Regions from separate parts of the Haliea sp. E17 genome, predicted to be linked through region 3. Evidence: predicted binding sites of a transcription regulator. Region 3 holds the regulator's gene; each other region holds the start of a gene.
The links. The regulator sigma-54, encoded in region 3, starts transcription at its own class of promoters, with help from an activator protein. The targets are predictions, from matches to a motif close to TGGCACANNNNTTGCNNT.

Region 1: glnL (nitrogen regulation protein NR(II)) is a predicted target of sigma-54. The motif match lies at 4,856-4,873, and genes of this name have one in related genera.
Region 2: ACNKU3_RS14895 (NarK family nitrate/nitrite MFS transporter) is a predicted target of sigma-54. The motif match lies at 6,657-6,674, and genes of this name have one in related genera.

What each region holds. Positions count from the first base shown of each region.
Region 1 covers NZ_JBLWFK010000005.1:28,297-38,133, forward strand. The annotation lists gene ACNKU3_RS13535 (protein kinase domain-containing protein) at 1-530, shown strand, start outside; gene thiI (tRNA uracil 4-sulfurtransferase ThiI) at 604-2,064, opposite strand; gene glnA (glutamate--ammonia ligase) at 2,398-3,804, shown strand; gene ACNKU3_RS13550 (DUF4124 domain-containing protein) at 4,092-4,625, shown strand; gene glnL (nitrogen regulation protein NR(II)) at 4,927-5,988, shown strand; gene ntrC (nitrogen regulation protein NR(I)) at 5,981-7,390, shown strand; gene ACNKU3_RS13565 (tRNA (cytidine(34)-2'-O)-methyltransferase) at 8,058-8,522, shown strand; gene secB (protein-export chaperone SecB) at 8,575-9,048, opposite strand; gene grxC (glutaredoxin 3) at 9,083-9,328, opposite strand; gene ACNKU3_RS13580 (rhodanese-like domain-containing protein) at 9,353-9,775, opposite strand.
Region 2 covers NZ_JBLWFK010000005.1:320,610-330,446, reverse strand. The annotation lists gene ACNKU3_RS14915 (DmsC/YnfH family molybdoenzyme membrane anchor subunit) at 1-1,289, opposite strand, end outside; gene ACNKU3_RS14910 (molybdopterin oxidoreductase family protein) at 1,318-3,516, opposite strand; gene nirD (nitrite reductase small subunit NirD) at 3,527-3,859, opposite strand; gene nirB (nitrite reductase large subunit NirB) at 3,895-6,435, opposite strand; gene ACNKU3_RS14895 (NarK family nitrate/nitrite MFS transporter) at 6,817-8,286, shown strand; gene ACNKU3_RS14890 (protein kinase domain-containing protein) at 8,295-9,837, shown strand, end outside.
Region 3 covers NZ_JBLWFK010000011.1:11,350-21,186, forward strand. The annotation lists gene ACNKU3_RS20430 (YhdP family protein) at 1-3,860, shown strand, start outside; gene yjgA (ribosome biogenesis factor YjgA) at 3,845-4,378, opposite strand; gene mgtE (magnesium transporter) at 4,371-5,723, opposite strand; gene ACNKU3_RS20445 (HPr family phosphocarrier protein) at 5,836-6,105, opposite strand; gene rapZ (RNase adapter RapZ) at 6,102-6,959, opposite strand; gene ptsN (PTS IIA-like nitrogen regulatory protein PtsN) at 6,962-7,420, opposite strand; gene hpf (ribosome hibernation-promoting factor, HPF/YfiA family) at 7,431-7,718, opposite strand; gene ACNKU3_RS20465 (RNA polymerase factor sigma-54) at 7,855-9,327, opposite strand; gene lptB (LPS export ABC transporter ATP-binding protein) at 9,484-9,837, opposite strand, start outside.

The DNA.
Region 1 (9,837 bases), on a different contig from region 3:
ACCACTGGCTGGAGCGCTATGACCAGGCCCAGGCCTACTACCAGGCCTGCTACGACACCGGCCAGGCGGCACTCGGGGAGCGCCATCCCGTGACCATGAGCTGCCTTTCCGCCCTCGGTTCCGTGCTGGAGACGCGCGGGCACTACGCCGAGGCCGAGCCCCTGATCCGCCGGCATATCCCCCAGGCGACCGCGGTTTACGGCGCAGACCATCCGGTGACCCTGCGCTCCCGGCACAACTACGCCGACACCCTGCGCGGCCTGGGCCGCCTGCAGGAAGCGGAAGCAGAGTTCCTCACCGTGCTGGCGAGGCGCCGCGAGGTACTGGGCCGGGAGCATATCGAGACCCTGCAGACCCAGGCCAAACTGGCGCGGCTCTACCGCCAGCAGGGGCGCTTCGACGAGGCGCTGGCCCTGCTGGAGGACAGCTACCGGCTGCAATCGGAGCAGCTGGGTCCGCTACACCCGACCGCGCAGGTCACCCGCAAGATCCTCGACGAGACCTACCGGGAGCTGGGGGAGCTAAAGTAGGACCAGGGTCAGGGACGGAGTGAGACCGGGGTCAGAGTCTTGACTCTGACCCCTTTTGTTTCGCCCCCTTTTATTACTTCCGAAGTGCCGTGGGTGCGTAAACCTTCACCTGCAAACGCCCCTCGGCGAGCAGGTGGCTGGCGTGCAGGCGGCTCATCACACCCTTGCCGCAGTAGAGCATGTAGGTTTTATTGGCGGGCAGGTCGGCCGCCACGCTGTGCAGTTTGTAAAAGGGGATCCTGAGGACTTCGCCGCGCACCTGCAGGGGGGCGTTCTCCTCTTCCTCGGGGTGGCGGATATCAATGATCACGCTCTCGGCCAGCGGCACCGTGAGCACCTCAACCTCGCTGCGCTCCAGGTCTTCCTCCGCCAGCCGGTCGATACGCACCTTGCGGCTGTTGGCGACAGCGCGGTCGAGTATCGCCATGTCGAAGCGCGCCTCCTCGGCCTGCACCCGCTCCAGCCGCGCCCGGGTGGTGGGATTGACCGAGATGATGCCGCAGTATTCCGGCATATTGGCGGCGAACTCGCCGGTGCCGATATTGTTGGCCATGGCGACGATGTCCTCCTTGTCCGAGGCGATCAGCGGACGCAGCACCAGGCGCTCGGACACCTCGTCGATTACCGACAGGTTGCGCAGGGTCTGGCTGCTGACCTGGGCGACCGCCTCGCCGGTGACCAGGGCGTCCACTTCCAGTTCTTCGGCAATGCGGTTACCCACGCGCAGCATCATGCGCTTGAGGATAACCCCCATCTGGCTGTCCTCCACCCGGGTCAGCAGCTCCGCCACCACCTCCTCGAAGGGCACGCTGATGAACAGTACCCGCTGCTTGCAGCCGTACTTGTGCCAGAGGTAGAGAGCCACCTCCTTCACCCCCAGTTCGTGGTCGCGGCCGCCGAGGTTGAAGAACAGGAAATGGGTGCGCATGCCCCGGCGCATGGTGAGGTAGCTGGCCACCGGCGAGTCGAAGCCGCCGGAGATCAGCGAGATCACCGGCTCGACGCTGCCCACCGGGTAGCCGCCGAGGCCCTTGTAGCGCTCGCCCACCACGAACAGGGTTTTCTTGCTGATCTCCAGCGCCACTTCGACGTCCGGGTTTTTCAGTTTCACGCCTGCCGCGCCGCTGCGGGCCAGCAGCGCGCCGCCCACCCCGCGCTCCACGTCCATGGAGGTGAAGTCGTGGTGGCCGTTGCGCTTGCAGCGCACCGCGAAGGTTTTGCCCTCCAGGCGGCTGGCGTAGACCGGCAGTACCGCGTCGGCGATGGCGTCCAGTTCGGGCAGGGGGTATTCCACCACTTCGAGGATAGCGTTGATGCCCGAGACACGCTGCATGGCCTCCACCAGCCGGGCACACAGCTCGCTGTCACCGGCCGTCAGTACTTCCAGCCGGTCCCAGCCGCGCTTGACCTGCACGGCGGGGTCGATTTCCGTGAGCACCGCTTTCAAGTTCTCGTGCAGGTGGGCTACAAAGCGCTTGCGCACCGGCTTGCTCTTGATGGTGATCTCGGGAAAGAACTTGACGATATATTTCATTGCGGGGGGGCTAGTGTCGAGTCCATGGGGCTGCGTATTATACGGAACTCGCGGCGCGAATCACGTCGCGCGACCGCCACCTCCAGGTTGCCAGCGAGCACGGCACAGCAACGTGTAATGGACGCCTGTAATGGTGCGATATGCCAGGCAGGACTGGAAACAACGATTATATATCGACGCCTTGCATATGCTTGCGTGAACCACCCCGTCGGCGGATCTCTTGCTATTCTTGAGTCTGCCGAACAGTTTCGGTCGGCCCCCGGCGCCGATCCGGAAGTCCTGTGCACGCAGGCCGGCATGCAGTCCCGTATTTAATCCCATGGAGGAACCAAGATGTCAGAGCAAACTCTGAACCTGATCACCGAAAATGAAGCGCGCTGGGTCGATCTGCGCTTCACCGACACCCGCGGCAAAGAGCAGCACGTTACCCTCCCCTCCAAGGAGATCGACGAGGAGTTCTTCGAAGAGGGCAAGATGTTCGACGGCTCCTCCATCGCCGGCTGGAAAGGCATCAATGAGTCCGACATGATCCTCATGCCCGACGACAGCACCTCCATCCTCGACCCGTTTACCGACGATACCACCGTGATCCTGCGCTGCACCGTGGTCGAACCCTCCACCATGCAGGGTTACGACCGCGACCCGCGCTCCGTCGCCACCCGCGCCGAGGAATACCTCAAATCCACCGGCATCGGCGACACCGCCTACTTCGGTCCGGAACCCGAGTTCTTCGTGTTCGACGACATCAAGTGGAAAGTCGACATGTCCGGCGCCAGCTACCAGATTCACTCCGAGGAAGCGGCCTGGGTATCCAACCACCAGTTCGAGGAAGGCAACATCGGTCACCGCCCCGGCGTCAAGGGCGGTTACTTCCCGGTGCCCCCGGTCGATTCGCTGCACGATATCCGCGCCGCCATGTGTACCGCGATGGAACAGATGGGCCTGGACGTGGAAGTACACCACCACGAAGTGGGCACCGCCGGCCAGTGTGAGATCGGCGTACGCTTCAACACCCTGGTGAAGAAAGGCGACGACGTCCAGATCACCAAGTACTGCGTCCACAACGTGGCCCACGCCTATGGCAAAACCGCCACCTTCATGCCCAAGCCGATCGTCGGCGACAACGGCTCCGGCATGCATGTGCACCAGTCGATATCCAAGGACGGCGTCAACGTGTTCGCGGGCGATAGCTACGCGGGCCTGTCCGAGGAAGCGCTCTACTACATCGGCGGCATCATCAAGCACGCCCGTGCTTTGAACGCCTTCACCAACGCGTCCACCAACTCCTACAAGCGCCTGGTACCCGGCTTCGAGGCCCCGGTGATGCTGGCCTACTCCGCCCGCAACCGCTCCGCCTCCATCCGCATCCCCTACGAGCCGAGCCCCCGGGGCAAGCGCATCGAGGTGCGCTTCCCCGACCCGTCCGCCAATCCCTACCTGGCCTTCGCGGCCATGCTGATGGCGGGTATCGACGGCATCCAGAACAAGATCCACCCCGGCGACGCGGCGGACAAGGACCTCTACGACCTGCCCAAGGAAGAGGCCCTGGCCATCCCGACCGTATGCTCCAGCCTGGAAATGGCGCTGGAAGCACTGGATGCGGACCGCGCCTTCCTCACCGCCGGCGGCGTGTTCTCCGACGACACCATCGACGCCTACATCGAGCTGAAGAAAGGCGAGATCGAGCGCCTGAACATGACCACCCACCCGGTCGAGTTCGACATGTACTACTCTGTCTGAGGCTTCGCCTTGAACCAAAAAAGCCCGCTCACCGAGCGGGCTTTTTTGTTGCGGCCGGAAATGTTGCTGCCGATGACCCGCCTGGGCGGCACCCTGGCAAGACACGCTGACCGGACGGCCAGATTAGCTAAAAAGGAAACGAGCTTTAACAAAATGATGGAGTTATCTCGGCTTTACTATTCCCGACGCGACAGGCTAAGGATTTCTCCTTAGTGGGAATTTCTGTGGGTACTGCACGTGACAGAGGCTATGCTTTAGTACACCACTGCATTTTTTGGAGATGCTGCATGCGTTTTCCGGTTTTTGCCCTCCTGCTCCCCCTGGCCCTGGCCGCACTGGAAACGCAGGCGCAATCCCAGGTCTACAAGACCACCGACAAGGACGGCAACGTCGTCTTCACCGACCAACCCCCGGCGGACGACTCCATCAGTGAAAAGGTGGACATCCCACCGGTCAATACGGCCCCTGCTACCGCGATCACCAGCAGGCCGCCACCCGCCGCCAGGACTGTGCAGGGGGAGGCAATCCTGCCCACGGTAAAGATCACCGCACCTGAAAACGAAACGACTATCCCCATGGGCGGTGGCGAGTTTGGCGTTTTTGCCTCGGTGTCCCCACCCCTGGATTCCGGCCAGAGCCTGCAACTGCGCATCGACGGCAAGCCCTGGGGAGACCCGCAGACCGGCGGCGCCTGGCAGCTCAGCAACGTCTTCCGCGGCGCGCACGACCTGACTGTCGAGCTAATCGACAGCGACGGGGAAGTGCTCTCCACCTCGCCGGGCGTGCGCGTTTATGTGATGCGCCCCTCGGTGCTGAACTAGGCTGGGGCACACCACGCGCGCTCAACGGCAGCCGCGCCCCTTACTGGACACCCGCCCCAAACTATTGCACCATAATAGTGCGACAGAGTGAGGGCGAGGGCCGCCCCCACCCCCCTGCCAGAAACAAAACTAGCAATATTGCCTGAAAACATCGCGATAGTTAGCACTAACATACCCCATCCGCACCAGTTTCAGGCAAATTTTCAATTATCGGGGAACCTGCCTCTTTTTGGCTCTATTTTTGCTTTCCCGATGACGAATGAGCGCAGTTAACCTACAAACCGAGCACGTGGCAGGCACCATGCCGAAGCACAGGGACATTCTCGACAACCTCAGCACGGCCGTGGTCACCCTCGACGCCGACATGCAGGTCCTGTCGATGAACAACTCTGGTGAAGTACTCCTGGAGACCTCCGAAGCCCGTTGTGTCGGGCACGGCCTCGATCGCCTGGTGGCCCACCCCGAAACCCTGGCCACGGTGCTGGAACAGGTCATCCGGACCCGCAGCCCCCTGGCGCGACGCAGCATGCCCCTGATCCTGCACAGCGGACGTGAAATCCACGCCGACCTGATGCTGACACCCGTCTCCGAGGATGCAGGCAGCTTCCTGCTGCTGGAAATCCAGCCTGTGGACCGCCTACTGCGCATCAGCCGCGAGGAAAACATCCACCACGCCCAGGAAACCACCCGCGAGATGCTCCGCGGCCTCGCCCACGAGATCAAGAACCCCCTCGGGGGTGTGCGCGGCGCCGCCCAACTGCTGGCCCGGGAACTGCCCGACGAGGATCTCGCCGAGTACACCACTATTATCATTCGCGAGGCCGATCGCCTGCGCGACCTGGTCGACAGGCTGCTCGGCCCCAACCAGCAGCTGGACCAGCGCAAGCTGAACATCCACGAGGTGCTCGAGCATGTGCGCAACCTGCTGCTGGCGGAGACCGACAACCGCATTACCCTGGTCCGCGATTACGACCCGAGCCTGCCCGAACTGGTTGGCGATCGCAGCCAGCTCATCCAGGCAGTACTGAACATCGTGCGCAACGCGCTGCAGGCAGCCGAGAACGTCGACGACTGTGTGATTACCCTGCGCAGCCGCCCCCAGCGCCAGCTCACCATCGGCCGTACCCGCCACCGCGTGGTCTGCCGGCTGGACATCGAGGACAACGGCCCGGGGATTCCCGAGGACCTGCTGCCAAGCATTTTCATGCCCATGGTCACCGGAAGGGCCGAGGGCACGGGACTGGGCCTGACTATCGCCCAGTCCATCATCACCCGCCACGGCGGAATGCTGGGTTGCACCAGCGAACCGGGAATGACCCGCTTCACCATCTATTTGCCAATGGAAACTTCGCATCATGCATAGACAGGCCAAAGTCTGGGTCGTCGACGACGACAGCTCCATTCGCTGGGTGCTGGAACGCGCCCTGAACCAGGCCGGAATAGACAACGAAAGCTTTGCCGACGGCGACCAGTTGATGGCGCGCCTGGGCAGCGAACAGCCCGACGTGATCATCAGCGATATCCGCATGCCCGGCATCGATGGCCTGGCGCTGCTTGCCCATCTCCACGAGAACTTTCCCTACCTGCCAGTCATCATTACCACCGCGCACTCCGACCTCGACAGCGCCGTCGCCTCCTACCAGCGCGGCGCCTTCGAGTACCTGCCCAAGCCCTTCGACCTCGACGAGGTGGTGGCGATCACCGAGCGCGCACTGGCCCACGCACTGGAACGCAGCAGCGAACCGCGGCAAATGGAAGAGCTGCCCCACACCGAGATCATCGGTGAAGCGCCGGCGATGCAGGAGGTGTTCCGCGCCATCGGACGCCTGTCCCACAGCAATATCACCGTACTGATCAACGGTGAATCCGGTACCGGCAAGGAACTGGTGGCCCGCGCCCTGCACCGCCACAGCCCGCGCTCCAACAGCCCGTTTATCGCCCTCAACATGGCGGCGATTCCCCGCGACCTGATGGAATCCGAACTGTTCGGCCACGAAAAGGGCGCCTTCACCGGCGCCAACGCCCGCCGCGAGGGGCGCTTCGAGCAGGCCAACGGCGGCACCCTGTTCCTCGACGAAATCGGCGACATGCCCCCGGAAACCCAGACCCGCCTGCTGCGCGTACTGGCGGACGGCGAGTTCTACCGCGTCGGCGGCCACACGCCCCTCAAAGTGGACGTGCGCATCATCGCCGCCACCCACCAGGACCTGGAGGAACTGGTGCGCCGCGGCGACTTCCGCGAGGACCTGTTCCACCGCCTCAACGTCATCCGCATCCACATCCCCAAGCTCTCGGAGCGCCGCGAGGACATCCCGCGCCTGATGCAGCATTTCTTCAAGCGCGCTGCCGAGGAACTGGGCGGCGAACCGAAGATGTTGCTGCCGGAGACCGAAGAGTACCTCGCCAGCCTGGAGTGGCCGGGCAACGTGCGCCAGCTGGAAAATACCTGCCGCTGGATCACGGTTATGGCCTCGGGCCGCGACGTGCACCTCTCGGACCTGCCGCCGGAACTCTCCAGCGAGGAATCCCGCCCCAGCAGCGAGGGCGGCGGCGAAACCGACTGGCGCGAACAGTTGCAGCGCTGGGCGCGCAATGAACTGGTCCAGGGCAAGCACCACATCCTGCAGCAGGCGATCCCGGACTTCGAGCGGGTCATGATCGAGGTGGCCCTGCAGCACTCCCACGGGCGCAAGCGCGACGCGGCGGAACTGCTGGGCTGGGGGCGCAATACCCTGACACGGAAGATGAAAGACCTGGAGATGTGAGTCCTCGGGTTTGTATGAGCCCCGAGGTTTTCTGATTCCTCGCATGAGACTGCGCTTCTACTGAATTTTTGCCGCGGTACGTCAAGTCCGCGGCTTTTTCTTATAGTGCTTCGGGTCCACGAGGCTCGGATTGGGTGCTTCGGGTCTACGAGGCTCGGATTGGGTGCTTCGGGTCTACGAGGCTCGGATTGGGTGCTTCGGGTCCACGGCCTGCCCGCAGGGTATGGCCTCCCGAAAAACGCAAAAGCGCCATCCCTGGCAGCTCGGCCTCGGCCATCCATGGCCTCGGACGTTTTCGGGAGGCCATACCCTGCGGACAGTCCTCTACGCTGCCATATTTTCACTCCGGCACTCCGGCACTCCGGTACTCCGGTACTCCGGTACTTCGGTACTTCGGACACGATTACAACCGAAGTTTTGCCCCGCATCAGGATTGGAAACGCGCTCCGCAGGTAGAGTGTGAGCCGGAATGTTCCCGCTGGAACCGTGTGGCGACAGGACGTCGCCACCCGAGCCTGCACATGGATGTGCGCTTTTTGGCGTGTTCCAGCGGGAACATTCCGGATCGCGCTCGGGAAGCTATCCCCACAACCGTTATCACCGAACCCGACAATGAAAACCAGCCCCGGAACTTCCCGTCCCGGCAGCCTATGGCTAAAATCCCGCGATGCTCCACATCGTCCTCTACCAGCCGGAAATCCCACCGAATACCGGCAACATCATGCGCCTGTGCGCCAACACCGGCTGTGCGCTGCACCTGATCGAACCACTGGGTTTTGACCTGGAAGAAAAGAAACTGCGCCGCGCGGGGCTGGACTACCGGGACTTCGCGGAGGTGCGGCGCTACCCGGACCTGTCCGCGTTCGAGGCAGCGAATCCCGGTGCACGGCTGCTGGGGCTGACCACCAAAGCCAGCAAAGGGCATCACGAGATTGCCTACCAGGACGGGGACGCCCTGCTGTTCGGCCCCGAAACCCGCGGGCTACCGGCGGATATCAGGGAGAAACTGGGGCCCGGCCACTGCCTGCGGATTCCCATGCGCGAGGACAGTCGCAGTCTCAACCTGAGTAATGCGGTAGCGGTGGTTACCTACGAGGCGCTGCGGCAGCTGGGTTTTCCGGGGCTGGGCTGACAGCGGAAACAAAAACGGGGGCCGCAGCCCCCGTTTTCGCTGGTAAGCGCAATCAGTTGACCGCGGCTTCACCTTCGCCAGCCTGGCGGCTGGCGGCCTGCTCCAGCGCGCGCTGGTAGAGGGCGTCGAAGTTGACCGGTGCCAGCATCATGGGAGGGAAGCCGCCCTTGACGCACAGGTTGTCGATGGTTTCGCGCGCGTAGGGGAACAGTACGTTCGGCGCGGCGGTGCCGAGGATGCGGCGCAGGTCCTCGCCGTCAAAGCCGGCGATCAGGAAGATACCGGCCTGCTTCACTTCCACCAGGAAGGCGGTGTCGTCTTCCACTTTCGCAGTGATGGTGATGGTCAGGACCACCTCGAAGTTGTTCTGGTCGTCGATCTTGTTGCTGGAGGTGTTGAGGTCCAGGTTGATCTTGGGCTGCCACTGCTTGCGGAAGACGGCGGGGGTAGCCGGTGACTCGAAGGAAATATCCTTGGTGTAGATGCGCTGCATCGCGAATTGCTGTTGAACTTGTTCCTCGGCCATGGTGCCGTCCTCCATTTCGGAATTGCTGTGTGCCCTAGGGCACCTGTTGTAGTAACTGGTCCAGTTTGCCCGACCGTTCCAGCCGGGCGAGGTCGTCGTAGCCGCCCACGTGAACGTTGCCGACCCAGATTTGCGGCACTGTGTGGCGACCGCTCTTTTGCATCATTTCCCGCCGCAACGCGGGCTGGGCATCCACACGGATGTCGGTGTACTCGACGTTCTTGCCTTCCAGCAGCATCCGCGCGCGGACGCAATAGGGGCAAAAACGGGTGGTGTACATGGTTACCGCCTGTGCCACGCGTTTTTATCCCTTGCCGACTACCGGCAGCTGTTGGTTGCTCCACTCGGTCATTCCGCCGCCCATCTTATAGACCTTGTCGAAACCGGCTGCGCGCAACTTCTTGCTCACGGCGCCGGCGTTCTGGCCGAGCTTGCATACCAGTACAATGGGGCGTTCGCGGTATTTCTCAAGTTCTACGGTGTCATTATTCAGCAATTTGCTGCTGGGGATGTGCACCGCGTCGACAATGTGCCCGGCCTTGTAGTCGGCCTTGTCGCGCAGGTCTACAAAAATACCGGCCTCGGCATTGACCAGGTTAATCGCCTGCTGCGGGGTCAGCGAGGGGCCGGCCTTGCGCGATTCGTGGAAAAACAACATCGCCAGCACCACCAGCAGTGCGGTGGCCAGCATCCATTCCTGCGCGAGGAACTCAAAAAATAGCGCCATGCCTTCGGGGCCTGTAGAGCGTGGGTAACACCCGCGGCCAGTGCTGGCCCGGGTTCACAAAA
Region 2 (9,837 bases), on a different contig from region 3:
CCAAAGACCCGCGCCAGCGCGCCAAGCGGGCCGCCAAGTGACTCGAGCTGCGGGAACAGTGCCTGCAGCCAGTCCTGCGCGGGCAGAACGCAAAGGAAATGCAGGCCGGTGAAGATCATGAAGAACATGGCGCCAAGACCTTCACGCGCCACTGGCGAATGCCGGTAGTTGTTGAAACCGCGGTAGAAGCGCAGGGGTTTACCCAGGTGCATGGCGGACATCAGCAGGCCAAGGCCGACCAGCCCAAGGCTGCAGAGCAAGGCTGCGGGGTATGCCGGGGAGTTGGCGAGGGCCACCAGGGACGGGACTCCCGCCTGATTGCCGAGGAAGAGGATCGCCATCAGGCCAACCGCCGCCTGAGTCGCCAGGGTAAATACCACCAACGGGTTTTCACGGCTGGACAGGCGGCCCAGGTTCCAGGAGCGCTGCTTGCCGGCTTTCTGGTCGACCACCGGGCGGTAGCGGCCGGACTTGTCGTCGCGGCGGTACTTCACCGGCATGGAATCGGTGCGGGTCACCTCCCGCGGCATGCTGCGGGTCTGCTGGAAGCGGATGTTGGGGTGGGTAATTTCCGGGTCGGGGAAGCCGGGGATACTGGTCTCGATCTGCTGGCGGTTCTCCGGGGTGTTTTCCACCACGCCGAAGTTCAGCGCGTTGCCGAGGCAGGCGGAGACGCAGGCGGGCTTGAGGCCCACTTCCAGCCGGTCCACGCACATGTTGCACTTCTCCACCTGGCCCGCCACCGGGTCCAGCTGCGGGGCGTTGTAGGGGCAGACCCAGGTGCAGTAGCCGCAGCCGAAGCAGATGTTCGGGTCCTGGATCACCGCGCCGTATTCCGGGTGTTTGGTGTAGGCCCGGGTCGGGCAGCCCTTCAGGCACACCGGGTCGTCGCAATGGTTGCAGGCCATGGAGATATTCATGCGCGTGTAGTTGGGGTAAGTACCCCCTTCCACGTAGCCCACCGAGCGGAAACTCAGGTGCGGCGGCAGGTCGTTTTTCTCCGAGCAGGCCGATTCACAGGCGTGACAGCCGATGCAGTTGTCCGCGGTGAAGTGAAACGCGTGCTGCTTGTGGCGATTGGGATTGAAACCCACTTCGCTGACCCCGTTGATATTCAGCGATACCGCTTCATCGACCAGGGTCTTCAACTCGATCAGGTCGCCGTAGCGGTTGCGCTCCGCGGTTTGCGGATCGTTGAGCCGGGCGTATTCCGGCTCGTTATCCCGCAGCGGAAAAATCGATTCGGACTTCCGCGAGCGGGCAATTGGTTCAAACAGTTCGACAGTCATAGCGTATATTTCTTGTTTTCGATGTGCCTCAGAAAGCCCGCATCTGGACATTCATTTTCGCCGCTTCCACCTGATCGGTTTTCTCCACCCGCACCGAGCACTGCTTGAAGGCGGGCTGGCGGGAGTGGGGATCGAGCAGGCCGAGACTCAGGCGATTGACACAGTCGTGGAAGTGGAAGGGGATGAACACCATGTTGAAGGGCACCCGCTGGGTCAACTGGACCATCACCACCGCGTCACCGCGGCGCGATACCAAGCGGACGTACTCCATGTTTTTCAGCCCCAGTTCCGCCGCCGCGTCAGGGTTCATTTCCATATAGGGCGTCGGGCTGAACTTGTTGCAGTTGCCGACCTTGCCGGTGCGCGTACGGGTGTGGAAGTGCTCCACCACCCGGCCGCTGTTGAGCCAGAACGGGAAGTCCGCGTCGGGCTTCTCGTTGTTGTCCACCCAGTCCAGCGCCAGCAGTTTGGCCCTGCCATCGGGGAACTGGAACACGCCGTCGGTGTAGAGGCGTTGGTTGCCGGTGTCGTCGCCCTCGCGCATCGGCCACTGGATGCCGCGCTGCGCGAGGATTTTCGCGTGGCTCATGCCGGAGATATCCAGCATGCGCTGGTGGCCGTTGGCGCCGGTGCCGACGGACAGCGCGCGCATCTCGTCGAAAACCTCCGAGGCACTTTCCGGAAACTTCATCTGCGCGCTGACATCCCAGCGTTTTGCCAGTTCGTTGAAGATCCACAGGTCCGGCTTCGAATTACCCAGCGGCGGCTTGACCTGGGTCACCAGGTTGACCCGGCGCTCGGTATTGGTGAAGCAGCCCTCCTTCTCCGCCCACAACGAGGCCGGCAGGAAGGCGTGGGCGTACTGGGTCGCCTCGACGTCCTGGTAGGCGTCCTGCACCACGCAGAACTCCAGTTTTTCCAGGGTCTTGCGCATGCGCTGGGTGTTGGGCATGGAGGTCATCGGGTTGGTGGCCACCAACCACAGAGCCTTGATCTGCCCCGACTCGATGGCGGGGAAGATGTCGGTCATGCACATGCCGCGCTTTTGCGGGAAAAATGCCGGGTCCACGTTCCAGAACCTGCCCACTTCCTCGCGGTGCGCGGGATTCTCCAGCGCCCGGTAACCGGGCAGGCCGGAGCAGGAGGACCACTCGCGGGTACCCATGGCGTTGCACTGCCCGGTGATCGACAACGAGGTGCCGCCGGGCTTGCCGATGTTACCGGTGATCAGGTTCAGGTTGTTGATGCCGCAGACGCCGTCGGAGCCGTGGGTGCTCTGGTTGATGCCCATGGTCCAGATCGACATGGCGGCGCCGGCACTGGCGTACAGCCGGGCGACGTTGCGGATGGTGTCGGCATCGATGCCGCACAGGCGCGACGCGCTGACCGGGTCGTAGCGCTGCACCAGCGCCTGGAAATCCTCGATGCCGTTGGTGTGGGCATGGATGTAATCCAGGTCCGCCAGCCCCTCGTCGAAAATCACGTGGGCGAGGCTGTTGAGCAGCACCAGGTCGGTGCCTGGGGTGATCGGCAGGTGAATGTCCGCGAACTGGGCGAACATGGTTACCCGCGGGTCCACGACGATGATCGGGAACTTGCGCGCCTCCAGCGCCTCCTTCAGGCGCCAGTAAATGACCGGGTGCTGCTCCGGCAGGTTGGAGCCGAAGGCCAGCAGGCAGTCGGTGTGGGAAAAGTCGTCGTAACAGCCAGGCGGGCCGTCGGAACCGAAGGAGCGTTTGTAACCGGACACCGCCGAGGCCATGCACAGGGTGGTGTTGCCATCGTAGTTGTTGGTGCCGATCAGGCCGCGGGTCAGCTTGCCGAGGGTATAGAACTCCTCGGTGAGGATCTGACCGGTAGACACCACCGCCACGCTGTCGCGGCCGTACTTTTCCTGGATGCGCTTGAACTCGGCGGCGGTCTTGTCGAGTACCGCGTCCCAGCCCGGGGTTTGCCACTCGTCGTGGCGGGATGCGCGCAGCAGCGGTTCGACGCCGCGGCCCTGGGCCTTGAAAATCTCCGCCTCGGTGATTCCCTTGATACACAGCTTGCCGCGGTTGACCGGCGCATCGGCGACGCCGCGGGTAGTCACCGCCTCACCCCGGGCGTCGATGCCGACCTCGATGGAACAGCCGGTGGAGCAGTAGCCGCAGGTGGCGTACTTCCACTCCACCACGCCCTTGTCGCGCAGGATAATGGGGTTCTTCTTTTTTCTGCCAAACAGCATGGTGAAAGCCTCAGCTGGCCAGTTGTACCCGTTCGCCCTCGACCCGGACCGGCCAGGTCTTCAGGCTCACGCCCGCTTCCTCCAGGCACTCGCCGGTATCCAGGCGGAAGTGCTGCTTGTAGACCGGGGAGGCGACCACCAGGTGCTCGCCCTGGCTGCCGACGATGCCGCGGCTGATCACATTGGCGCCGCTGCAGGGGTCGTAGTTGGAGAGCGCGAACCAGGCGTCGCTGCCCTTGCTGCTGATGCGGAAGATCGCCACCTGCTCGCCCTCGAACAGGGCGCAGCGGCCCGCGTTGGGCAGGAAGTCGGTGACGCTGCAAATGTCTGTCCAGTTGCTCATTTTCATTAACCTCAATTCTTGTCGTTAGTCGTCGATCAGGAGGCCGTAGCCAGCACGTCCTGCGCCAGGTCCTCGCGCTCATCGGGGCGCGCCGGACGGATCTGCTCGCGCTCGCGCACGAAGACCACGTTGCTGTCCGGCGCGTCGGCGTTGACGAAGTGGTTGAACTGGGCGACTTTCACCGGGTCGTTGATGGTGGTGGTCCACTCGCACTGGTAGGCGTCGACCACCAGCTGCATCTGCGCCTCGAGTTCCGCGCAGATGCCCAGCTTGTCCTCGATAATGACTTCCTTCAGGTAGTCGAGGCCGCCCTCGAGGTTGTCCATCCAGACCGAGGTGCGCTGCAGGCGGTCGGCGGTCTTGACGTAGAACATCAGGAAGCGGTCGATATATTTGATCAGGGTCTCGTCGTCGAGGTCGGTGGCGAAGAGATCCGCGTGGCGCGGCTTCATACCGCCATTGCCACAGACGTAGAGGTTCCAGCCGTTCTCGGTGGCGATCACGCCGAAGTCCTTGGACTGGGCCTCGGCACACTCGCGGGTACAGCCGGACACCGCACTCTTCAGCTTGTGCGGCGAGCGCAGGCCCTTGTAGCGGTTCTCCACCACGATGGCCATGCCCACGGAATCCTGTACCCCGTAGCGGCACCAGGTGGAACCGACGCAGGATTTAACCGTGCGCAGGGCCTTGCCGTAGGCGTGGCCGGTTTCGAAGCCGGCGTCCACCAACTCGCGCCAGATCGCCGGCAGCTGCTCCATCCGCGCGCCGAACAGGTCGATGCGCTGGCCGCCGGTGATCTTGGTGTAAAGGTCGTATTTCTTCGCCACCGCGCCGAGCACGATGAGTTTCTCGGCGGTGATCTCGCCACCGGCGACCCGCGGCACTACCGAGTAGGTGCCGTCTTTCTGCAGGTTGGCAAGGAAGCGGTCGTTGGTGTCCTGCAGGCTGGAGTGCTGCTCCTCCAGCACATAGTCGTTCCAGCAGGAGGCGAGGATGGAAGCCACCGCGGGCTTGCAGATATCGCAGCCGTGACCCCTGCCGTGCTTGTCCAGCAGTTCGTCGAAAGAACGGATGTTTTCCACCCGGACGATGCCGTAGATGTCCTGGCGGGTGTAGGGGAAGTGCTCGCAGATGCTGGTATCCACTTCCACGCCGCGAGAGGTCAGTTCGTCGTCGACAAGGTTTTTCAGCATCGCCGCGCAGCCGCCGCAGCCGGTGCTGGCCTTGGTCGAGGACTTCACGTCGCCGAGGGTGCAGCAGCCACCGTCGATGGCGGCGACGATGTCGCCCTTGGTGACGTTGTGGCAGGAGCAGATGCTGGCGGTCATCGGCAGGGCGGCGACGCCCAGCGCGATCGGGCCACCGCCGACGCTGGGCAGGATCAGGGCCTGCGGATCGCCGGGCAGCTCGATCCCGTTGAGGTAGTACTGCAGCAGGGTGTCGTAGTCATCGCAGTCGCCGACCAGTACCGCGCCCAGCAGCAGCTTGCCGTCGGCGCTGGTGACCAGGCGCTTGTAGACATTCTCGCGCTGGTCGCTGAAGACGAAGGACATCGCGCCTTCAGTGCGGCCGTGGGCGTCGCCGATGGAACCCACGTCTACGCCCAGCAGCTTCAGCTTGGTGCTCATATCGGCACCCTGGAACAGGGCGCCCTCGGTGCTGGTGATGGCGCCGGCGGCGGTTTCCGCCATGCGGTAGCCGGGGGCCACCAGGCCGAAGATGCGGCCGCCCCAGAGGGCGCACTCGCCGATGGCGTAGATGTCGCTGTCGGAGGTGCGGCACTTCTGGTCGATGACGATGCCGCCGCGCTCGCCGACTTCCAGGCCGCAGTCGCGACCGAGCTGGTCCCAGGGGCGGATGCCCGCGGAGAACACGATCATGTCGGTTTCCAGCGCAGAGTCGTCGGCGAATTCCATGCGCAGGGCGCAGGCTTCGCCTGCGACGATCTGTTTGGTGTTCTTGCTGGTGTGCACGGTCACCCCCAGCTCCTCGATCTTGCGGCGCAGCATGGCGGAGCCGCCGTCGTCGAGCTGTACGCCCATCAGGCCGGGGGCGAATTCCACTACGTGGGTTTCCAGGCCGAGATTTTTCAGCGCGTTGGCGCACTCCAGGCCGAGCAGGCCGCCGCCGACCACCACGCCGATCTTGCTGTCCTTCGCCTTGGAGCGGATGTCGCCGAGGTCGTCGATGGTGCGGTAGGTCAGGCAGCGCTTGTGCTCGTGGCCGGGCACCGGCGGAACGAAAGGATAGGAGCCGGTTGCCATCACCAGCTTGTCGTAGGCGAAGCGCTGGCCGCCCTCGGTGATCACCACTTTCTTGTCCCGGTCGATAATCGCCACCGGGTCGCCGAAGTGCGCACTGACATCCCAGGACTTGTAGGTCTCGCGGGTAGTCATGGCCAGGTCTTCCGGCGAGCGGCCGGCGAAGACATCCGACAGGTGAACCCGGTCGTAGGCGGGGCGGGGTTCACCGCCAATCACGGTTATCCGATCGCCGGTTCCGGCCTTGACCAGCGTTTCCACGAAGTGATGGCCGACCATGCCGTTGCCGACAACAACTATCTCGCGCTTGCTCATATAACTTCTCCTGAAAGTACAAAAAGTCAGGCTTGCCTGGGGCGGTACTTCAAGGGTGGAAGAGGCACATCGTTGTGCCCAAATGGTGCGCAAGACGGAGCATACGCACCAAATCTGCGCATCCACCGTTGGAGTTGAATCCTGAAATTAGTGCGTATTGGCGGCCTTAAGGCCCTGAAAACGTGCGTTTCCCGGGCAATTCAGCGCCTCAGCTATGTCGTTGGCATAAACGTTGCAAAACCCGTGCCTACTATGTCGCCATGCCAATCACCCGGCCTCCGGCGGCGACCTCTGCGAGTCCGACCCAACGGCGGGTCAATCACAGACTGTTTCCACCCTCATCCTGTTACCCTGTATCCCCAGCTGAAGGAGGCTCCTGACATGAGCAGCCCCGTTAAGATATTGAATCTGTCTGACCCCGCCATCCGCACCCTGCACCTGGCATGGTTCGCCTTTTTCCTCACCTTTGTCGTCTGGTTCAGCCACGCCCCGCTGATGGCGCACATCCGCGAGGCCTTCAGCCTCAGCGACCAGCAGGTCAAGGCGCTGCTGATACTCAACGTCGCCCTGACCATTCCCGCGCGAATCATCATTGGCATGCTGGTGGACCGCTTCGGCCCGCGCGTGGTGTTCAGCGCGTTACTGATGATCTCTGCGTTCTTCTGCTGGGGCTTCGCCTTTGCCACTTCCTATGAAATGCTCGCGCTGTTCCGTTTTCTCGGCGGTTTTGTCGGCGCCGGCTTCGTCATCGGCATTCGCCTGGTGGGTGAATGGTTCCCCGCCCGCCAGGTGGGCATGGCCCAGGGCATCTACGGCGGCTGGGGTAACTTCGGTTCCGCCGCTGCGGCCATGACCCTGCCCACCCTGGCGCTGGCTTATGGCGGCGACGACGGCTGGCGGTACGCCATCGCCAGCGCAGGCCTGATCGCCTTCTTCTATGGCATGTTCTTCTACCTGCGCGCCCGCAACACCCCCAGGGGGTCCACCTACTTCAAGCCGAAGCGCAACGGCGGGCTTGAGGTGAGCAGCTGGCGCGACCTGTATTTCTACATCGCCATGACCCTGCCCCTGTATATCGCACTGGCGGTGCTGGCCTGGAAATTGTCCCCCTCCAACCTCGGCCTGCTTTCCGCAACCGCCACGTACAGCCTCTACGCGCTGTTCAGCGTGCTGTTCCTGTTCCAGACCAGCCAGATCTGGCGGGTCAACAAGGAACACCTGCGCGAGGGCGTGCCGGAATACGAGCGCTACAAATTCCGCCAGGTCGCCGCGCTGGACTGGGCCTACTTTGTCACCTTCGGCTCTGAACTGGCCGTCGTGTCGATGCTGCCGCTGTTCTTCATGGACACCTTCAATCTCGGTGCAGTGGAAGCCGGCTTCCTCGCGTCGGGTTTTGCTTTCATGAACCTGGTCGCGCGACCTGGCGGCGGCTACCTGTCCGACACCTTCGGCCGCAAGCGTTCGCTGTCGATACTGATCGCCGGGCTGACCGTGGGCTACCTGGTGATGTCCCAGGTGAATTCCGGCTGGTGGATTCCGGCGGCGGTCATCGCCACCATGGCCTGTTCTTTCTTCGTCCAGGCCGGCGAAGGTGCCGTTTTCGCCATGGTGCCGCTGATCAAGCGCCGCATGACCGGGCAGATCGCCGGCATGGCCGGCGCCTACGGCAATGTCGGGGGCGTCACCTACCTCACCGTGCTCTCATTCGTAGACAACTCGACCTTCTTCCTGGTGATCGCCGGCAGCGCCGCCGTCTGCCTCGTTATCGTACAATTCCTGCTGGAAGAGCCCTCGGGGCAGATGCGCGAAGTCCTTCCCGACGGCACGGTACAACTGATCGACGTTGCTTGAGTAAGCTTATGGACGGAACGGTACCGCCCCCGGCGCCCCACCTGGCCTGCGCTGCACTGGCGCTGACAGTGGGGCAGTACAGCAGCGCGGGCCGCAAGCCCGACAACGAGGACGCCATCGGCATCCGCATTCCCGAGGGCGTCCTGCTGGCCACCAAGGGTGCAGCGGCAGTGATCGCCGATGGCATCAGTGCGGCAGAGGCGGGCAAGGAGGCCAGCCAGGCCTCGGTTACCGGTTTTCTCAACGACTATTTTTCCACCCCGGAAACCTGGACCACCAAAAAGTCCGCGGGCCAGGTACTCACTTCGCTCAACCGCTGGCTGTACAACCGCGGCCGCAGTTACGCCGACAACACCCGCGGTTACCTCACGACCTTCAGTGCGCTGATCCTGAAATCGCGCCAGGCCCACGTATTCCACGCGGGTGACAGCCGTATCTATCACTACCGCAACGGCGACCTGCTGCAACTTTCCACGGACCACAGCGTGCCGGTGTCGGAGAATCACGCCTACCTGACCCGGGCGCTGGGCATGGATGTCCACCTTGACGTCGACTACCGCTGTATCGCGATGGAGGAGGGCGACCTGTTCCTGCTGACCACGGACGGAATCCACGACAGTCTTTCCTCGGCCCAGTTGCGCAAGCTGCTGGGCGCATCCTCCGGCAGCGACTTGTCCGCACTTTGCCAACGCATCGCGGAAGCCGCGCTTGCCGCGGGTAGCGCCGACAACCTCAGCTGCCAGTTGCTGCGCATCGACGGCCTGCCCGAGGCAGCCATCGACGATGTCGTCGGCCAGCTCACCGAGTTGCGCTTCCCACCGCTACTGGACCAGGACATGGTGCTGGACGGGTATCGGGTAATCCGCGAACTGCACGCGAGTTCCCGCAGCCAGGTCTACCAGGTGGTGGATGTGGAAAGCGGCGAAAACTTCTGCATGAAAACGCCCTCGGTGAATTTCGAGGACGACCCGGCCTACATCGAGCGCTTTGTCATGGAAAGCTGGATCGGCTCCCGCATCCACAGCCCCTACGTAGTGCGGGTGGTCGAGCCGCCGCGCAAGAAGAGCTGCCTCTACTACCTGACCGAATATGTTTCCGGGATCACACTCTCGCGCTGGATGCTGGAAAACCCGCGCCCGCAGGTAGAGGAAGCGGTTTACCTGATCGAGCAGATCGCCAAGGGCGTGCGCGCCTTTCACCGCCGGGAAACGCTGCACCAGGACCTCAAGCCCGACAATATCCTCATCGACCGCAACGGGCAGGTAAAACTGGTGGACTTCGGCGCCTGCCGGGTCGGCGGCATCAGCGAGATCAGCTCACCGCTGGAACGGGACATCGCCCTCGGCACCGCCACCTACTCGGCGCCGGAATATACCCTGGGAACGCGTCCCGGCTACCAGTCCGACCAGTTCGCGCTGGCCGTTATCAGCTATGAAATGCTGACCGGCAAGCTGCCCTTCGGCGGCAAACTGGAAAACTGCAAAACCCGGCGCGACTACCTCGCCACCCACTACACCGAAAGCTATCGCTACAATCCGCACATCCCCCACT
Region 3 (9,837 bases):
GGCAGGATGAGGTGCTGGCGGAAATCAACCGTCACTTGCCCTTCCACGTCGACGCCGCCAGCATCCAGGGGACCTGGCACTCGTTCACCCCGGAAATCGCCCTTCACGACCTCGAGATCACCCTGCCGGGCGGCGGCAAGCCCCTCAACCTGATCGGCGGGCGCATCGGGGTGGATGTGCTCGATTCGCTGGGCTCCCGCAGCCTGCAATTCACCTCCCTGCAACTGGAAGCGCTCGACCTGCAGGTCGAGGTGACCGCCGACGGGCGTCTGGTGGTCCCCGGGTTTACCAACAGTCGCGGGGAGATCGGCGACTGGTTGCGGGAATTCCTCCTCAATCTCGAAACCCTGCGCCTGCGCGACAACACCGTCCAGCTGCATTTCGCCAATGGCGAACAGCGGCAGCTCACCCTCGACGTGCTGCTCAGCCGGGCGGGCAGCCAGCGCCATCTCGAGGCGAGCCTGTTCTCCAGCGCCGGGACCCGGCTGACGCTGAGCGGCGACGGTCTCGGCGACCCTTTCCGCCCGGCGTCCTTCGTCGGCAGCGCCTACGCGGTGCTGGATGTTGCCCGGCTGGATTCGATGCTGACGGCGTTTGCCAGCCCGCCCGCCGCCGGTTTTGCCGGCGAGTTGCACACCCAGGCGTGGCTCGACTGGGACTCTGGCGAGGCCGCGGTCGATCTCGCTGTTGCCGGCAGTGGGCTGGCCCTGTACGGCAGGAACACGGACTGGAGCGTGCCGCTGGACACGCTGGCCTTCAAGGCCCATGTGCAGGGCGACGGCGAGGGGCTGAAACTTTTCCTGCAGGACGGCGAGCTGGCCCACAACGGGCAGGTGGCCGCGCTGCCGCGCCTGCAACTCACCACTGGCAAGCAGGCGTGGACCCTGCGCAGTGGCGGTTTCGACATGCAGCCGCTGTACGCGGTGCTGGCGGGCGCCACGTTCCCGGCACCCTGGTCGGAAGTGCTCACCACGCTGGCGCCGCGCGGTCACCTGCAGACCCTGCAGATTCAGGGCCCCACGGGTGAACGCTGGGCCAGGGACTGGCGCGCCGAGGGCAATGTCAGTGAACTGGCCCTGGATTCCTGGCATGGCGCGCCCGGCACCCGCAATGCCCGGGCCTATTTCACCCTGGACGCCGATGCCAGCAGTGTGGCGCTGGACAGCCGCGACTTCAGCCTGATATTCCCCACCGTGTATCCGCATCCGCTGGACTACCACAGTGCCCGGGCGCGCATCGATATCGACTGGGACAGCGAGGAAGTGCGCCTGCGCAGTGGTCCGGTTACCGCCGTCGGCGAGGAGGGCGATGTCCGGGCGCTGTTCAGCCTGGCGATCCCCCTGCATGAAACGGCGGCGGGGGTGGAGATGGAACTGATCGCAGGCCTGCGGGACAGCGATCCCCGTTTCCGTGACAAGTACCTTCCCGTGGTGCTCGACGAGGGACTGCGCCATTGGCTGTCCGACGCGCTGGTCGGCGGCCGCCTCAACCAGGCCGGCTTCATCTGGCGCGGCAGCCTGCGGCGGGACGCCGAGCCCCTGCGCACAATCCAGGTCATGGCCAGCATCGACGAGACCGGTTTGCGCTTCCAGCCGGACTGGCCGATGTTGCAGGACCTCGAGGGAACCCTGCTGGTTGATGATACCCGGGTGAGTGTCTGGGCCGACCAGGCCCGCCTCTACGACGCCGCGTTCAGCCACCTCTCGGCGGAAACCTGGACCGACCCGGCGGGCGAGTTGCAACTGACCGTCGATGCGTCGCTGCAGGGCGCGGCGAAAGACGGCATGGCCACGATTCGCGAATCGCCGCTTTCGGCCATGACCGGTAACGCGTTTCACCAGTGGCGCGCCGATGGCTCCCTGGCCATCGACCTGCGGCTGGGCCTGAATCTCGCGCATCCGCAGCAGGCCCCGCTGGTCGATCTCAAGGCGACCCTGGCGCAGACCCGGGTCAATATCGAGCCGGGCAACCTGCAGCTGGAAAACCTCGGCGGCAGCCTGCTGTATGACAGCGCCCGGGGTTTCCGTTCCCAGGATCTCGGCGCCGAGTTGTGGCAGCAGCCGGTAACCATCTCGGTGAGCCAGGTGGCCGCAGCCGGGGAGGGCGATGGCAGGGCTGCGGATACCGCCGCTCCACCTTCCGCTGCAGCCCCCGCAACGACTGCGGACCGGGGCGCGATCGACGTCGACTTTTCCGGGCGGGTAAGCGCGCAGGCCGTCCAGCAATGGCTCAATCTCAATGTGTTGCAGGTGCTGTCGGGCGAGACTGAGGTTACCGCGCGGGTGGCCCTGCGCTCCGGCCAGCCGCCGGTGCTGTACCTCGCCTCCACCCTCGAGGGGGCGGCGCTGGACCTGCCCGCGCCCTGGTCGAAGATCGAACCGGAGGCGGCGCCACTCGCCCTGAAATTGCCCCTCGAGGGTGCGCAGCGGGTGCTCGAGCTGGGCTTGCGGGACTCATTGTCATTGCACCTGGGGTTGGACCAGCAGGCCTACGCGGTGGGTGTCAACCAGTTGCCGCCGGCACTGGTGGCCGACACGGTCACGGTCGCGGGTGTGGCGCCCATGCTGGATGTCCGCGAATGGCAGGATTTTACCGAGCGTTACCTGGGGCCGACGACAGCGCCGGCAAGCGGCGCCAGTGGCGGGCCTGCCGCCCTGTCCGCGGGAGCCGCTCCCGCCCGGCTGGCGCTGCAAATCAGCGACCTCCAGGTGGGTCGGCTGGCGCTCTGGGGCAATGAATTCCGCGATGTCGACCTGCGCCTGGCGGCGGCCGGGGACGCGCTGGCGGTGGACTTTGCGACGGACTGGCTGGAGGGGAACTACAGTTCGCGCCCGGGGCAGGTCGCCACCCTGGACATCGGCATGATCGACCCCGGCCGACTGCCCCGGCCCGCGGCGGACGCTGACCCGGCCCAGCCGCAAGCGCAAGGCGAAGACGGGGCGCAGCTGCCGGACCTCGCGGCCACCGACGTCACGGTAGGGCGATTGCTGTGGAAACAGCGGGAACTGGGCCAGCTGCGGTTTCGGCTTCAGGGAGAGAACGGCAGCTACCGCGCCAGCGCCATAGACGGCGAAATCGCGGGGCTGACGTTCTCGCCCCAGCGCGCGGCGTCGCTGGTATTCGAGCGCGGTTCGGGCACCCGCCTGTCGGCACTGCTCGATTTCCAGGACTTTGGCGATACGCTGAACACCCTGGGCTACGCGCGTTTCCTGGAGACCGGGCGCGGGACCCTGGACCTGGCCCTCGACTGGCGCGGCGAACCCCAGGACTTCAGCCTGGCTACCCTGGAGGGGTCTCTGGGCATCCACAGCGAGGACGGGCGTTTCCTGCAGACGCCGTCGGGCAGCGGTGCGCTCAAGGTGGTGGAGATTCTCAACCTCGCCGGGGTGGTGCAGCGCCTGAGCCTGTCCCACGTGTTCGAGTCGGGCATCGCCTTCGACAGTATGGACGGGCAGGTCTTCTTCCATCCGGGGACGATCGAACTCGCCAGTCTCAATGTCCTCGGCAGTTCCAGCGCATTCGCCATGAGCGGCGTTTCCGATGTCGCCAGCCGCAGTCTCGACGGCGAGCTGGTGGCGACCCTGCCGGTGGCCAGCAACCTGCCCTGGGTGGCGGCGCTGGCCGGCGGGCTGCCGGTGGCCGCGGGCGTGTTCGTGGTGAGCAAGGTGTTCGAGAAACAGGTCAACCGCCTGTCCAGCGGGGTCTACCGGATCGAGGGCACCTGGAACGATCCGGAGCTGACCTTCGACCGGATCTTCGACGATGAGCTGCGCGCAGCGGACAAGTGGGAGGCCGGTATCACGCCCCCCGATCCGGGAGCTGCCCCCTCGCCCGAGGACCCCAATCAGCCTTCGCCCTGAGCCTCGTCCAGTTCGCGCAGGTAGCGGAACAGCTTGCGGGCGGCGGCCGGCGGCTGGTCGCGCTCGCGTTCGCGCCGGTGTTGCAGGAGCAGGTGGCGCAGTTGCTGGCGGTCTGCGTCGGGATACTGCGCCAGCACCTTTGCCACGCCCTGGTCGCCGGCGCCGAGCACGTCGTCGCGCAACTGTTCCAGCCGGTGAAAACGCGCGTTGGCCTCCCGCGAAGGGCGGAACAACTGTTCGAGAGCGGCCTCGATCGGCGCCGGGTCGATATCGCGCATCAGCTTGCCGATATACTGCCGGTGGCGGCGCAGCGCGTTGTTGCTCTTGATATTGCGGGTTTCACGAATCGCCCTGAGCAGGCGTTCGTCGTCGACGGGGATCTGTTCCAGCTGCTTTTCACTGAGGCTGGCGAGCTGTTCCCCCAGCGCCTGCAGCGCGTGCATTTCCTTCTTGCGCTGGGTCTTGCTCGGACCCAGTTCGAAATCGTCGTCGTCTTCGTATTCTTCGTAATCAGCCATATACCAGTGTCGCCAGGCCCAGGAATGAAAGGAATCCCACCACATCGGTGACCGTGGTCAACAGTACGCCGCCAGCCAGCGCGGGGTCAATTTTCACCCGGGTCAGCAGCAGTGGCAGGGCCGCCCCGGCAAACGCCGCCATCAGCAGGTTGATGACCAGGGCGGCGGCGATGATAGCGCCGATGGTCCAGTCCTGGAACCACAGGGAGGCGGCGACCGCGACCACGCTGGCCCACAACAGCCCGTTGAGCAGGCCGATCACCAGTTCGCGGTTGAGCAGCCAGGCCTGGTTGTTCCTGCCCACCTGGCCGATGGCGATGCCGCGCACCAGCACCGTGAGGGTCTGGGTGCCGGCAATGCCGCCCATCGAGGCGACGATGGGCATCAGCACCGCCAGCGCCACCACTTTCTGGATGGTGTCCTCGAAGAGGTTGATGGTGCCCGCGGCGATGAACGCGGTAACCAGGTTGATGCCCAACCAGACCGTCCGCCTGGGGGCGGCTTTCAGGATCGGGGCGAAGGTGTCCTCGTCTTCGTCGAGGCCGGCCATCGACATGAAGGAGTGGTCCGCGTCCTCGCGGATAACGTCGACCACGTCGTCAATGGTGATCCGCCCGAGCAGTTTACCGTTCCTGTCCACCACCGGGGCCGAGACCCAGTCGTTGCGCTCGAACAGGCGCGCCACTTCGGCGTCGGGCATGTCCACCGGGATGGGGTCGACATCGGTGACCATCATTTCCCGCACCGTGGCGGAAGGGTCGGCGACCAGCAGGGTGTGCAGGGGCAGCAGCCCGATGAACTGGTCGGAGCGATTGACCACGATCAGGTTGTCGGTCATCCGCGGGATTTCGGTGTGGCGGCGCAGGTAGCGCAGTACCACGTCGAGGGTGAGGCGGGCGCGGATGGTGATGGTGTCCGTGCTCATCAGGCCGCCGGCGACGTCGTCCGGGTAGTTCAGGACCTGTTCAAGGCGCGCCCGGTCCTGGTGGTCCATCGCATCGAGCACTTCCCGGGTGATCGCGTCCGGCAGCTGTTGCAGGATGTCCGCCAGGTCGTCGTCGGCGAGGCCCTCGGTAATGGTGGCGACTTCGGCGGCATCCATGCGCGAGAGGAAGTGCGCCTGCAGGTCGTAGGAGAGTTCGCCGATGACCTCGCCCTCGAGTTCCACGTCGACCATCTTCCACAGGACATCGCGGAATTTCGGTGGCGAGGATTCAAGGAGGTGGGCGATTTCCGCCGGGGACAAACCGTTCAGCATGCGCCGGCCGTGGACAAAGGCGCCGCTTTCAAGCGCGTTCGTCAGCTTGTCGAGCGTATCCTGCGATGTCTGCGGATTGGGGGGCATGCGAGGAATTCCCGTGTCCTTGAGTGGCCGGCGAGCGCTTACGGGACAGGATTATGCGAGATAGCGGCGGGGGCAACAACGCAATTAGTTACGCTGCCGCGCAGGTGCCGGCTTATTCGGCCTCGCCGAAACGGTTTTCGATCAGTGCCACGATGGCCGCGTGTGCGGCCTCCTCGTCGGCGCCATCGATATGCAGGTCGAGTACGGTACCCTTGGCCGCCGCCAGCATCATCACCGACATGATGCTTTTGGCATCGACCATTTCGCCGTCGCGGCCGGCCATGATGCGGCTGGAAAAAGCTGAACTGCAGCCGACAAATTTTGCCGCCGCGCGGGCGTGCAGGCCCAGTTTGTTGATGATGGTGACCTGGGTCTCAATCACTGCTGTAATTCCCTGTGCCGGAGATGTACTTCGGGGAACTGCTGCCGATAGTGCTGGTACAGCCTGTCGGCGAGATATACTGACCGATGTTGACCACCGGTACAACCGATGGCGACAGTCATGTAGCTGCGGTTGCTGTCGCAGTAACGCGGCAGCCAGCGGTCGAGAAACTGGCGGATATCCGCGTGCAGTTCATCGGTCATCGGCTGGTCCTGCAGGAAGTCGCGCACCGCCTGGTCGAGCCCGGTCAGCTGGCGCAGCTCTTTCACCCAGTGCGGGTTGGGCAGCATGCGCACGTCGAACACCAGGTCTGCATCGCTGGGCACGCCGCGCTTGAAACCGAAGGACTGGAAGGTGATCGACATGCTGCCGGAGGCAGAGCCCAGCAGCCGCTGGCGGATGGCGTCGCGCAGTTCGTGGATGGTCATCTGGCTGGTGTCGAGAATCAACGCCGCATCCGCGGCGATCGGCGCCAGCAGCGCGCGCTCCAGGTCGATGGCCTCGGCCAGCGGTGTGTCGTTCGAGGACAGCGGGTGGCGCCGCCGGGTCTCGGAAAAGCGTTTGATCAGCTCTGCATCCTGGGCTTCGAGCAGCAGGATTTCGCAGCGCACCTCGGCGGGCAGCGAGTCGCGGACCCGGGCGAAATCCGCCAGGTCCTTCCAGGCGTTGCGGGCGTCGATGCAGACCGCGGTGCCCTTGAAGTGGGCAAAGTCCTCGCGCCGGGTCTCTTCCACCAGTGCGGGCAGCAGCGACACGGGCAGGTTGTCGATGCAGTAGTAACCCTCATCTTCCAGCTGGTGAAGGGCGGTACTTTTCCCCGCCCCGGAACGGCCGCTGATGATGATCAGGTGCATGGTTACTGCACTCCGGCTTCCGCGACGGCGAACAGCGCTTCGTCGTTTTCCGCGGCGCGCAGGCGCGCGCAGTAGTCCGCCTGGCTGAACTGGCGGGCGATTCCTGCCAGGGTGTTCAGGTGGCGCTGTTCCTCGCCCTCGGGAACCAGCAGCGCAAAGACGAGGTCCACCGGCTGGTTGTCCGGGGCGTCGAATTCGATCGGTTCGGCAAGGGTGAGGAGGGCGCCCACCGGCCCCTCGCAGCCGGGCATGCGGCAGTGGGGAATGGCGATGCCCTGGCCCAGTCCGGTGCTGCCCAGCTTCTCGCGCGCGATGAGGTTGCTGAATACCGCGTCGTAGGAGATGCCGGGCAGGTCATTGCTGATGATGCGTGCGAGGGATTCAAAAAGTCTTTTTTTACTGAGCCCCGGAACGCGGCTCGCGGTGCGCTCCGGGGTCAGCAGATCGGCTAGTGATTGCATGGGGTGGAAATCAGTGACCTCGGGTTTTCTCTTTGTGCTTGATCAGCTGGCGGTCCAGCTTGTCGGCGAGGAGATCGATCGCCGCGTACATGTCCTCGGATTCCGCCTGGGCGAACAGGTCCGCTCCGGAGATGTGCATGGTCGCTTCCGCTTTCTGAACCATTTTTTCGACGATCAGGGTGACCTGGGTGTTGGTGATATTGTCAAAGTGGCGTTGCAGTCGCTCGAACTTGCTCTCAACGTAATTGCGCAGGGGGTCGGTGACCTCCACGTGGTGTCCGCTGACGTTCAGTTGCATAGCTTGGCTCCTTGTTGCTGATGAGCCCGGGTGAGCCCCGGGGAGGGCGCCGCCGGATTCCGGCGAGACCTTGGAATCAGTCTAGACCACTTGGTGACCGGCTGGCACAGGTGGTCGGGCGATATTGGCATAAAGATCATACCAGCCGCTTGCGCTCGTTGGAGGGCGGGATGTTAAGGCTGTCCCGGTACTTGGCGATGGTCCGCCGGGCTACTTCAATGCCCTGTTCGTCCAGCAATTGGGCGATCTTGTTGTCGCTGAGAGGCTTGCGGGGGTTTTCTGCCGCGACCAGCTTGCGGATCAGTGCGCGAATCGCCGTTGAAGAGCATTCGCCACCGCCGCTGGTGGATACGTGGCTGGAAAAGAAATACTTGAGTTCGAAGATACCGCGCGGGGTGTGCATGTACTTCTGGGTGGTGACCCGGGAGATGGTGGACTCGTGCATCTCCACCGCCTCGGCAATGTCGTGCAGCACCAGCGGTTTCATGGCTTCCTCGCCGTATTCGAGGAAGTTGCGCTGGTGCTCGACAATCTTGCTGGCCACTTTCATCAGGGTTTCGTTGCGGCTCTGCAGGCTCTTCAGGAACCAGCGCGCCTCCTGCAGGTTGTCGCGCAGGTAGGTGTTGTCGGCACTGTTGTCCGCGCGCTTGATCAGGCTGGCATAGTCGCTATTGATGCGCAGTTTGGGCGCGATATCCGGGTTGAGCTCCACCACCCAGCGGCCTTCGCGCTTGCTGACAAAAACGTCGGGCACCACGTATTCGACATCTTCCGGGGCGAAGGATTGCCCCGGGTTCGGGTCCAGGGTCTGCAACAGCGCCAGTACCGACTTGAGTTCGCTTTCAGCGAGCCGGGTGCGGCGCAGGATCTGGTTGTAATCGCCGCCGGCCAGCTGCGGCAGGTGGCGGTTGAGGATCAGCCGCGCCGGCTCGAGATAGGGGGTGTCGGCGGGCAGTTGCTGCAACTGCACCAGCAGGCATTCCTGCAGGCTGCGGGTACAGACGCCGGCGGGTTCGAATTGCTGCAGCCGGTGCAGCACCGCCACGATCTCGTCCATCTCGATGTCGAGTTCCGGGTCGAAGGACTCGTGGATTTCCTCCAGCGACAGGGTCAGCCGGCCGTTGCCGTCGGTGGCGTCGAGCAGGGTCAGGGCGATCAGGTGGTCGGTGTCGGAAAAACGGGTGAGGTTGAGCTGCCAGAGCAGGTGGTCGTGCAGGGATTCCCGCGAGCTGTTGCGGGACTCGAAGTCACCGTCGTCTTCCATGGGCGCCGGGGCGGGGGAAGAACTGGATGGCAGCAGGTCTTCCCAGCGGGTGTCCACCGGCAGGTCATCCGGCATGCTCTCGGAGCCGGTGGTGTTAGCCTCGTTGAGTTCGGCGCTTTCCCAGTCGCTGTTGCCGGCCGGGCCTTCGGGCTCGTTGTTACCGTTCTCCACCTCGTTGCCGCCGAGGTCCTCTTCGCCGATTTCCAGCAGGGGGTTACTGTCCAGCGCCTGCTGGATTTCCTGCTGCAGGTCCAGCGTGGAGAGTTGCAGTAAGCGGATGGCCTGCTGCAACTGCGGAGTCATGGTCAGTTGCTGGCCGATCTTGAGTTGAAGCGATTGTTTCATCGACAGCTGGAAAGAGCCCCTGGGTGCGTCCCCGTACGGGGTGGCGCAGTTGAACACGACTTGGAGTGTAGCGCCAGCGTGCAAACTCTGGCAACCGCTTGGCTCGAAATTTGCTTGTTGACTTTTTTTACGTTTAGCAGTGGTGTTGCGGATGCCTTAAAGGCGGAATTGTTCGCCGAGGTAGACCTTGCGCACCTTGGCGTTGTCCAGCACTTCCTGGGAGGTGCCTGAGGCGATGATGTGACCTTCCCCTACGATATAGGCCTTCTCGCAAATATCAAGTGTGTCGCGCACGTTGTGGTCGGTAATCAGGATGCCGATACCGCGATCGCGCAGGTGGTTGATGATTTGCTTGATGTCGCTCACCGAGATCGGGTCGACGCCGGCGAAGGGTTCGTCGAGCAGGATGAAGTCCGGTTCTGTCGCCAGCGCGCGGGCGATTTCCACCCGCCGCCGCTCGCCGCCGGAGAGCGACTGGCCGAGGCTGTCGCGCAGGTGCTGCACGTGAAA